Regions from separate parts of the Nonomuraea sp. NPDC049725 genome, predicted to be linked through region 3. Evidence: riboswitches for the same ligand, from Rfam matches in the RefSeq annotation. Region 3 holds a riboswitch; each other region holds the start of a gene.
The links. A riboswitch is a leader RNA that binds a small molecule or an ion and turns the genes downstream of it on or off. The one in region 3 is predicted to bind thiamine pyrophosphate.
Positions count from the first base shown of each region.

Region 1 (3,251 bases), on a different contig from region 3:
AGCCGCGCAGCTCCTGGAGGTAGAGGGTGACGAGGAATTGGAAGCCCATGAACGAGGCGGTGAGCAGGGTGGCGACGACGTTCGCGCGCACGAGCGAGGCCGACCTGAACACGCCGAGGCGGACCAGCGGGTCGGCCGAGCGGCGTTCGATCGCGGTGAACGCCGCCAGCAGCGCGAACGCGCCGGCGAACGCGGCGACGGTCCAGCCCCAGCCCTCGCCCGGATGCTCCAGCCGTACGACGCCGTAGACCAGCAGCATCATGCCGCCGGTCATCGTGACCGCGCCCGGCACGTCGAAGCGGCCACCGGCGGGACGCGGGACGGCCGGCTCCTTGATCAGCACGACGGCGGCGAGCAGGATGCCGGCGGCCAGGATCACCGGCGCGAAGAACACCCAGCGCCAGCCCACCGCCGTGAGCAGGCCGCCGATGACCAGGCCGAGCGCGAACCCGGCGGCGCCCGTACCGGCGTAGACGAGCAGCGCCTTGTTGCGCTGCCTGCCCTCGGCGAACGACGTGGTGATCAACGAGAGCCCGGCCGGGGTCATGAACCCGGCGGCCACCCCGGTCACGAACCTGGCGACCAGCAGCACCCAGCCCTCGTTCGCGAACCCGCCGAGCCCGGAGAACACCAGGAACACCGTCAGCCAGAACAGGAACATGCGCCGCCTGCCCAGCAGGTCGGCCGCCCGGCCGCCGAGCAGCGTGAAACCGCCGTAGCCGAGCACGTACGCGGTGACCACGCCGCTCAGCATGCTCGTGGACACGCCGAGGTCGGCGCGGATGGCGGGCAGGGCGACGTTCAGCATGGCCACGTCGACGCCCTCAAGGAAGATCGTTCCGCACAGCACCAGCAGCACGCCCAGCGGGCGGCCTGTCAGCCGTTCGGATGCACGCATGATCAAACTCCAGTGGTTACGTTCTCGCATGTCGGTTATCTCTTGTAACCGTCAGAATCATGCGGCAGCATGGATCGACATGGAAGACGGCACTTTGAAGTCACCTGGTTACGTCGACAGCACCACGACCGACGCCGACTTCGACGTCCGCCACTGGGACGCCCGCGAGGGCTGCGAGGTCAGGCAGATCCTCGACCGCGTCGCCGACAAGTGGTCACTGCTGGTCATCGCCATGCTCGACTGCGAAAGCCTGCGCTTCTCCCAGCTCCGCCGCGAGATCGACGGCGTCAGCCAGCGCATGCTCAGCGTGACCCTGCGCAAGCTCGAACGCGACGGCCTGGTCAGCCGGACCGTCCACCCGGTGGTGCCGCCCCGGGTCGACTACGCGCTCACGCCGCTCGGCCGCACCCTGCACGAGACCATCAAGGCCCTGGTGACCTGGACCGAGACCCACCAGCAGGAGATCGCCGAAGCACGTGCGGCCTACGACGCGAGGCACGGGATGATGGAGGCATGACGGTTCCAGAAGTCGAGGCACGCGATGTCCCCGAAGGCGCCTACCTGCTCGACGTGCGCGAGCAGAACGAATGGGACGCGGGTCACGCCCCCGAGGCGGTCCACATCCCGATGACGCAGATCCAGGCCCGCGTCGAGGAGGTCCCCGCCGACCGCCAGGTCTACGTCGTCTGCCGGGTGGGTGGCCGGTCCTTCCAGGTCGCCGCCTGGCTCAACCAGATCGGCCGCGACGCGGTCAACGTCGACGGCGGCATGCAGGCATGGGCTCACGACAAGCGCCCCATGGTCAGCGAAACAGGACAGACTCCCTTCGTAGCCTGAAAACTGGCATAATGCGCGGCGGAAAATTACACAACGCGGGAGCTCGGGGCGTACCGGGCTGAGAGGGCGACCGAGGCCGTCGCCGACCGCATGAACCTGTCCGGGTAATGCCGGCGTAGGGAGCAGTGCGATGGCGCATGACGTCCGCGACGACGAAGTCCCTCTCACTCTTGAAGGGGCCGCCCCCAAAACCCTCGGAGTCCTCGACCAGGGAGCCCTCTGGGCCAACCTGGCCGTCAGCCTCCTGGGGTTCTCGGGCGCCCTGTTCCTGCTCGACCCGCTGGGCAACGCACCGCTCAGCCTGACCGCCGCGCTGGCCGCCGCCGTCGTCGGCAGCCTGATCGGCACCGCGATGGTCGGCCTGTCGGCCATCCCCGGGACCCAGACCGGCCAGCCCGCGATGGTGCTGCTGCGCGGGCTGTTCGGGGCCCGGCTCTCGTACGTGCCGACCGCGCTCAACATCATCCAGATGATCGGCTGGGGGGCGTTCGAGCTCTGGGTCATCTCCCAGGGCGCGATGGCCGTCTTCGGCGACACCGTCCCGTACGCGGTGTGGGTGATCGTCGCCGGGGTGCTGACCACGGCGCTGACGATCTGGCCGCTCGGCGCCATCAGGCTGCTGCGGCGCTACATCACGGCCCTGGTGATCGTGGCGCTGATCTGGTTCACGTTCCAGTTCCTGGGCGACGCGCCTCCGCAGAGCGGCGGGTCCTGGACCGCGTTCGCGCCGGCCGTCGACTACGTGATCGCGCTGTCGGTGTCGTGGGTGCCGCTGGCCGCCGACTTCGCCAGGCACTCGCGCTCCAGCCGGGCCGCCTTCACCGGCGTCGTCGGCGGCTACACGCTGGCCCAGGTCGCCTGCCTGGGACTGGGCGTCTACGCGGTGGCGATCGCCGGGGCCGCCGCCGTGCAGAACGACAGCACCGCCGTGTTCGGGCCGTTCGTGGCCGTGCCGCTGGGCGCGGTGTTCTTCGGCATCCTGGTGCTGCGCGAGGCCGACCAGTCGTTCGCGAACGTCTACTCGACCACGGTCTCGCTGCAGAACCTCATGCCCCGGGTGGACCGGCGGATCCTCAGCGTCGCCATCGGCGTGCTGACCGTCGCGATCGCGCTGGTGGTCGACGTGACCTCCTACGGCGCGTTCCTGGGCGTGATCGGCGCGGTGTTCGTGCCGATGTTCGCGGTGCTGGCCGTGGACTACTTCCTGCTCGGCGGCGCCACCCGGTGGAACACCGCCGAGGACGCCCCGGCCCGCTGGTCCATGCTGGCGCCGTGGGCGCTCGGCTTCGCCGCCTACTGGCTGACGACCTCCACGCCCACGGTGGAGCAGTGGGACGGCATCTGGGCCGCCGTGCGCGAGGCGATCGGCTTCGAGCGGCAGCCGTGGATGAACGGCGCGCTCGGCGCCGCCCTCGTGGCGGCCCTGGTGACGCTGGCGCTCGGCGCGCTCAGGCGGCGCGGCGCTCGACGTTGAGCAGGTGGCGCTTGGCGGCTTCGCCCCCGGCGTAGTCGCCGA
Region 1 covers NZ_JBFANJ010000001.1:702,798-706,048, reverse strand. Annotated here, with positions in the region: gene AB0J53_RS03715 (MFS transporter) at 1-898, opposite strand, end outside; gene AB0J53_RS03710 (helix-turn-helix domain-containing protein) at 978-1,415, shown strand; gene AB0J53_RS03705 (rhodanese-like domain-containing protein) at 1,412-1,735, shown strand; TPP riboswitch at 1,761-1,874, shown strand; gene AB0J53_RS03700 (cytosine permease) at 1,866-3,209, shown strand; gene AB0J53_RS03695 (methylated-DNA--[protein]-cysteine S-methyltransferase) at 3,184-3,251, opposite strand, start outside.
Region 1: it holds a riboswitch for thiamine pyrophosphate, as region 3 does, so the genes downstream of both, AB0J53_RS03700 (cytosine permease) here and AB0J53_RS15705 (FAD-dependent oxidoreductase) in region 3, are expected to answer to the same signal.

Region 2 (3,251 bases), on a different contig from region 3:
AGGTCCCGCAGCTCGTGGCTGATCCGCATCGAGCAGAACCGGGGCCCGCACATCGAGCAGAAGTGCGCGTTCTTGGCGGGCTCGGCGGGCAGCGTCTCGTCGTGGAACGCCCGCGCGGTGGCCGGGTCGAGCGACAGGTCGAACTGGTCCTCCCAGCGGAACTCGAACCGGGCGTCCGACAGCGCGTCGTCCCACGCCTGGGCCTGCGGGTGGCCCTTGGCGAGGTCGGCGGCGTGCGCGGCGATCTTGTACGTGATCACGCCGGTCTTGACGTCGTCCCTGTTGGGCAGGCCGAGGTGCTCCTTGGGCGTGACGTAGCAGAGCATCGCGGTGCCGTACCAGCCGATCATGGCGGCGCCGATGCCCGAGGTGATGTGGTCGTAGCCGGGCGCGATGTCGGTGACCAGCGGGCCGAGCGTGTAGAAGGGGGCGTCGTCGCAGATCTCGCGCTGGAGGTCGACGTTCTCCTTGATCTTGTGCATGGGCACGTGGCCGGGGCCCTCGATCATCACCTGGACGTCGTGGTCGCGGGCGATCCTGGTCAGCTCGCCCAGCGTGCGCAGCTCGGCGAACTGGGCCTCGTCGTTGGCGTCGGCGATCGAGCCGGGGCGCAGGCCGTCGCCCAGCGAGAACGACACGTCGTAGGCGGCGAAGATCTCGCACATGTCGGCGAAGCGCTCGTACAGGAAGCTCTCGCGCCCGTGGGCCACGCACCAGGCGGCCATGATCGAGCCGCCCCGGGAGACGATGCCGGTCTTGCGCCCGGCGGTCAGCGGGACGAACGCGCGGCGCACGCCGGCGTGCACGGTCATGTAGTCGACGCCCTGCTCGCACTGCTCGATCAGCGTCTCGCGGAACACCTCCCACGACAGCTCGGCCGCCTGCCCGCCGACCTTCTCCAGCGCCTGGTAGAGCGGCACGGTGCCGACCGGGACGGGGGAGTTGCGGATGATCCGCTCGCGGGTGGCGTGGATGTCGCGGCCGGTCGACAGGTCCATGATCGTGTCGGCGCCCCACCGGGTGGCCCAGGTCATCTTCTCGACCTCCTCGGCGATCGAGGAGGTGACCGCCGAGTTGCCGATGTTGGCGTTGATCTTCACGAGGAAGTTGCGGCCGATGATCATCGGTTCGGACTCGGGGTGGTTGACGTTGGCGGGGATGATGGCCCGGCCCGCGGCGACCTCCTGCCGGACGAACTCCGGCTCGACGCCCTCCCGGACCGCCACGAACTCCATCTCGGGCGTGATCGTCCCGGCCCGCGCGCAGCCCACCTGCGTGACGGGCCCGCCGGCGCGGGCCCGGATCCACTCCGCGCGCCTCGGCGCCAGCCCCCGGGCCAGGTCGACGGTGACCTCCGGGTCGGTGTACGGGCCCGAGGTGTCGTAGAGGCGGACGCGCTCGCCGTTGGACAGTCTGATCTCGCGCATCGGCACGCGGAGATCCCCGGTGTAGACCTTGGAAAAACGCGCGTCGCTCATCGCGCAACTCCCTTCGCCGGCATTACCCGGAGCAGGTTCTGGCGGTCGGCGGCTGGGCAGCCGTCCTCTCAGCCCGGTCGCACCGGGCTCCCGCGTTGGACCCGGTCAACGTAACCCGGCGAAGAAAGTCATGCAAGATCGGCCGAATTAGTGGCGGCCGTTTATGGCTCAGTCGAGGCCGAGTTCGCGGCGGGCGCGGGCATAGCGGCGACCGGGGGTGAGCGAGCCGGCCGACCAGGGCAGGATCTCCGGGACGCGGCGGCCGGCGTTCATGAGCAGGCTCTGGGCGCGCGCGTGGTGGCCCCCGTAGTAGAAGGCGGCGCCGAACAGGTGCATCGCCTCCACGGACCGGGGGTGCGGCCGGGGCCTGGCGTGCCAGGTGTCGACGGCGTCGATCAGCTCCTCGGCCACGTACGGGTCGCGGAAGTGCGCTTCGAGCACCTCCTGGGCGTCGCGGCCCGAGGCGGCGATCTCGCTCCAGGCGACCTCGAAATGGGCCAGCGGCAGCATCGCGGTGACGAGGTCGCCGGGGCCTGCGGTGGCCGCGGCGGTGCGGGCGAAGGCCAGCACCTCCTCGTCGGAGCCGTGCCACTTGCCGCACAGCGCCTGGGCGCGGGTGTAGTGCCCGGCGAACAGGCGGGGCGCGCGGCTGGTCAGCTCCTCCCACAGGCGGTCCAGCTCGTCCCGGTCGCCCAGGCCCATGGCCTGCCACTGCAGGACGTCCCACGGCACCGGGTCTCCGGGGTCCGCCTCGGCGGCCCGGCGCAGCGGCTCGGCGGCGGTGGCGAGCTGCTCGTGGAAGCGGCCGGTGAGGTCGTCGCGCAGCTCCCAGGCGTGCTGCACCCGGGCCGCGCCCAGCCACAGCAGCGCGTCGGGATCGTCGCCGGCCAGCCGCTCCAGCGCGTCGAGGTGCGCCTCGGCGGCCGTGGCGAGCTCGGTGACGCGCAGGGCACGCAGCTCGTGGTCGTCGCGGGCCTGCCTGATCAGGTCCAGGCCGCGCTCCAGCCGCCCGGCGCGGACGCGGCGCAGGGCGACGTCCAGCGCGGGGTCGTGCCACGCCCTGCCCACCTGCATGCGGGAGGTCTTCTCCAGGACGAACGCGGCGGCGCGAAACACCTTGACCGGGATCACGGCTGATGAATATCGCGAAGTGTCGTGCCGGCGCAATGAGAAATACGCCATGTCGGATCATTGAGCTTATTAAGCTGCGGTTATATGGCACGACAATTGCTCTGGCCATTTTCAGCTTATCTCGGTGAGGCCCGGAGGTATCCCGATGTGCGGTGAACCGCTGATGCCGGCTCCGGTGGCCGCCGCACTCGACGAGTACCGGAGGCTGCGCGACAGGCACGGGCCGTGCTGGGGCGAGGAGCCGCTGGCGTACGTGACCCAGGCCCGGGCCACGGTCTTCCTCGACCGGCGCCACGACTACTGGGGCCCGGCGCTGCGCCAGCTCGCCGAGCGCTTCCCGGGCACGAGCTGCGGGCCGTCACCCGGGTGGCCTTCGGCGAGTTCCGCACGGCGCTGCTGCCCGACTCCGCGCCACCGCCTCCGCCCCGCCCGGCTGGGAGCGGGTGTACGCGCGCGTCGACGGCCCGCTGACCGCCGAGTCCTACGCCGAGGCGATCCTGCTCGGCCGCACGTTCGCCACCACCGGGCCGTGGCTGGAGCTCACGGTGAACGGCGAGGGGCCCGGCGCCACGCTGGACGTCGCGCCGGGGGAGCGGGTGGAGATCGCGGTGACCTCGATCGGGCCCGAGGTCGAGACGCTGG
Region 2 covers NZ_JBFANJ010000001.1:628,641-631,891, reverse strand. Annotated here, with positions in the region: gene AB0J53_RS03275 (NAD(P)-dependent alcohol dehydrogenase) at 1-1, shown strand, start outside; gene thiC (phosphomethylpyrimidine synthase ThiC) at 1-1,478, opposite strand, end outside; TPP riboswitch at 1,470-1,582, opposite strand; gene AB0J53_RS03265 (hypothetical protein) at 1,647-2,609, opposite strand; gene AB0J53_RS03260 (hypothetical protein) at 3,091-3,251, opposite strand, start outside.
Region 2: it holds a riboswitch for thiamine pyrophosphate, as region 3 does, so the genes downstream of both, thiC (phosphomethylpyrimidine synthase ThiC) here and AB0J53_RS15705 (FAD-dependent oxidoreductase) in region 3, are expected to answer to the same signal.

Region 3 (3,251 bases):
ATCACCGCAGCGCATCCGGCCTGCTCCAGCCGGCGGGCGAGCGCCGGGTCGTCGCCGATGTAGGGCAGCACGGTGAACCCGTCGGCCACGAGCCGCTCGGCCGCGTCGAACGTCTCGATCGGGTCGGGCAGCAGGGTTCGCTCGTCGGCGATGACCTCCAGCTTGACCCACGAGGTGCCCAGCGCCTCCCGGGCGAGCCGGGCCGTCAGCACCGCGTCGCCCGCGGTGAAACAGCCCGCCGTGTTGGGCAGCACCTTGATGCCGCGCTCGCGCAGCACGTCCAGCACCGAGCCGCGGGCGGCCGGGTCGAGCCGCCGCATGGCCACCGTCGTCAGCTCGGTGCCCGACGCGGCCAGCGCCTGGTCCAGCACCTCCAGCGACGGCGCGCCGCCGGTGCCCATGATGAGCCGGGAGGAGAACTTCTCCCCGGCGATGATCAGGTCATCCACCTTGCACCGCCGTCAGCACCTCCACGCGGTCGCTGTCGCGCAGCGCCGTCGTCTCCCACGCGCCGCGCGCGACGACCTCGTCGTTCACGGCCACCGCGACGCCGGTGGTGGCGGTGGTCAGGGTCTGTACGGCCTGTGCGACGGTCATGCCGTCAGCCACGTCGTGCGTACTTCCATTGATCATCAATTTCATGAAATATCCCGAAATCTAGCGGGTGAGCACAGGGACGCGAGGTCGCCCTCCTCGCCCTGCAGGATCGCGGCCGTGAGCGGGGCCATCAGCACCCCGCCCCGGAAATGCCCCGTGGCCAGCACCAGCCCCGGGGCCGAGCCGGGGCCGATGATCGGCAGGTTGTCCGGCGTGCCCGGCCGCAGCCCCGCCACCACGTCGGCGACCTCCAGCTCCGTCACCCCCGGGACCAGCTCCCTGGCGTCGCGCAGCAGCTCGTACAGTCCGCCGGCGGTCACCCGGGTGTCGAACCCGAGCTCCTCCTGCGTGGCCCCCACCACGAGCTCCCCGTCGCCCCGGGGCACCAGGTAGACCGGCGTGCCGTGCACCATCCCGCGCACGCACCGGCCCAGCAGCGGCTCGGGGGAGCGCAGGCGCATGATCTGCCCCTTGACCGGCCGTACCGGAACGTCGGCCAGCCCGGCGCTCCACGCCCCGGCGGCCAGGACCACCCGCTCGCCGAAGATCTCCTCCCCGGACTCCAGGCGTACGCCGGTCACCCGGCCGCCCTCGCGCGACAGCCCCGCCACGCGCTCCCGTACCAGCGGGACGCCCCGCCGCTCCAGGGCCACGAGCAGGGCGGCGGTGACGCGGCGCGGGTCCACCCACGCGTCGCCGGGCGCCAGCAGACCGCCGCGCACGGACGGCGCCAGCATCGGCTCCAGCCGCCGGCACTCGCGCCCGGTCAGCCGCTCCACCGGCAGGCCGAGCTTCTCCATGAACGCGGCCAGCTCCCCGAGCGCGGCCAGGTCGTCCCCGCCGAACGCCACGTCCAGTGTCCCGTCGGACCGCAGATCCAGCACGTCCCGCTGCTCGGCCGACACCCCGCCGAGCATCGAGAGCCCATCGAGCGGGTCGACCCCTGCGGCGCCCTCGTGGGAGGACGCCGCGCCGGGCCCGGAGACGACGGGACCGCTCGCACCCCCGGCCCGTGCCGCGCCGCCGGATCCCGCGGGAGGTCCGTCCAGGGAGGCGCCTCCGGAGGGCAGGGGTGCGCCGGTGGCGGTGGGGCCGCTCGTGTGGGCGCCGGTCCGTCCAGGGGGGAGGGCGGCGTCGGCGGTGAGGTCGGCGGCGAAGGCGGGCCAGCGGCGCAGGGCGGCGATGCCGAGCCGGAGCAGCGGCTCCTCGGTGTAGGTCACCTCGCTGACCGGCGCCAGCATCCCGGCCGCGGCGTGGGAGGCGCCCGAGGCGGGGGCCGGGTCGACCACGGTGACGGCGCGGCCCGAGCGGGCTAGGCGCCAGGCGATCGACAGTCCGACGACTCCGCCGCCCACGATCACGTCCATGTCCGCTCCCTTCGCCGGCATGATCCGGATCAGGTGTCTTGCGGTCGAAGGCCCGGTGAAGCCTTCCTCTCAGCCCGGTTACGGCCGGACTCCCGCGCGTCTTACGTCCCCCAGCCTACGGCCTCGGTGCGACGCCGCGGCACCGCCCCCGTTATGGTCATGAACGTGAATCGCGTCGTGGTGGTGGGAGCGGGTCTTGCGGGCGTGCGCAGCGTCGAGGCGCTGCGGGCACGGGGGTTCGGCGGCCGGATCACGTTGATCGGCCAGGAACGGCACCGGCCCTACGATCGGCCGCCGTTGTCGAAGGCGGTGCTGCTCGGCTCGGCCGACTCCAGCTTCGTCGACTCCGACCTGGACGCGCTGGAGGTGGACTTCAGGCCGGGCGTCTCGGCCAAGTCGCTGCGTGCGGGCGTGGTGGAGACGACCGAGGGCGAGCTGGGCTACGACGGCCTGGTCATCGCGACGGGCGCGGAGCCGATCCCGCTGCCGGGTGACGGCCCGCAGCACGTGCTGCGGACGCTGGACGACTCGCTGGAGCTGCGGGCCCGCCTGGTGCCGGGCGCGCGGGTGGTGGTCGCGGGCGCGGGCTGGATCGGCGCGGAGGTGGCCACGGCCGCCCGCCGGGCCGGCTGCGCCGTCACCGTGCTGGAGGCGGGCCGGACCCCGCTGGCGCAGGCGGTCGGCGAGGAGATCGGCGCCCGGACGGAGAGCTGGTACGACGGCATCGACCTGCGGCTGGACACGATGGTCGCGTCGGTCGACGAGGGCGGCGTGGAGCTGGTCGGCGGCGGGTTCGTGGAGGCGCACGTGGTCGTGGCGGGCATCGGCGTCCGCCCGGCCGTGGAGTGGCTGGCGGGCTCGGACGTCGACCTGCACAACGGCGTGGTCACGGACGAGCGGCTGCGCACGTCGCTGCCCGGCGTGGTGGCGGTGGGCGACTGCGCCGCCTGGTGGTCGAGCCGCTACGGCACCCGGCTGCGCGTGGAGCACTGGGACACCGCGCTGAGCGCCCCGGAGGTGGCCGCCGCGACGCTGCTGGGCGAGGAGGCCGTGTACGATCCGGTCCCGTACTTCTGGTCGGAGCAGTTCGGCCACATGGTGCAGTACGCCGGCCACCACCCGGCGGGCGAGCGCCTGCTCTACCGGGGCGGGCCGGAGGGCAAGTGGTCGGCCTGCTGGCTGACGGCCGAGGGCGGGCTGGCGGCGGTGCTGGCCGTCGACCGGCCCCGCGACCTCGTGCAGGGCCGCCGGATCATCCAGGAGGGCCGTCGTCTGTACGCGGAACGC
Region 3 covers NZ_JBFANJ010000005.1:318,047-321,297, reverse strand. Annotated here, with positions in the region: gene AB0J53_RS15715 (thiazole synthase) at 1-449, opposite strand, end outside; gene thiS (sulfur carrier protein ThiS) at 442-597, opposite strand; gene AB0J53_RS15705 (FAD-dependent oxidoreductase) at 639-1,964, opposite strand; TPP riboswitch at 1,954-2,070, opposite strand; gene AB0J53_RS15700 (FAD-dependent oxidoreductase) at 2,124-3,251, shown strand, end outside.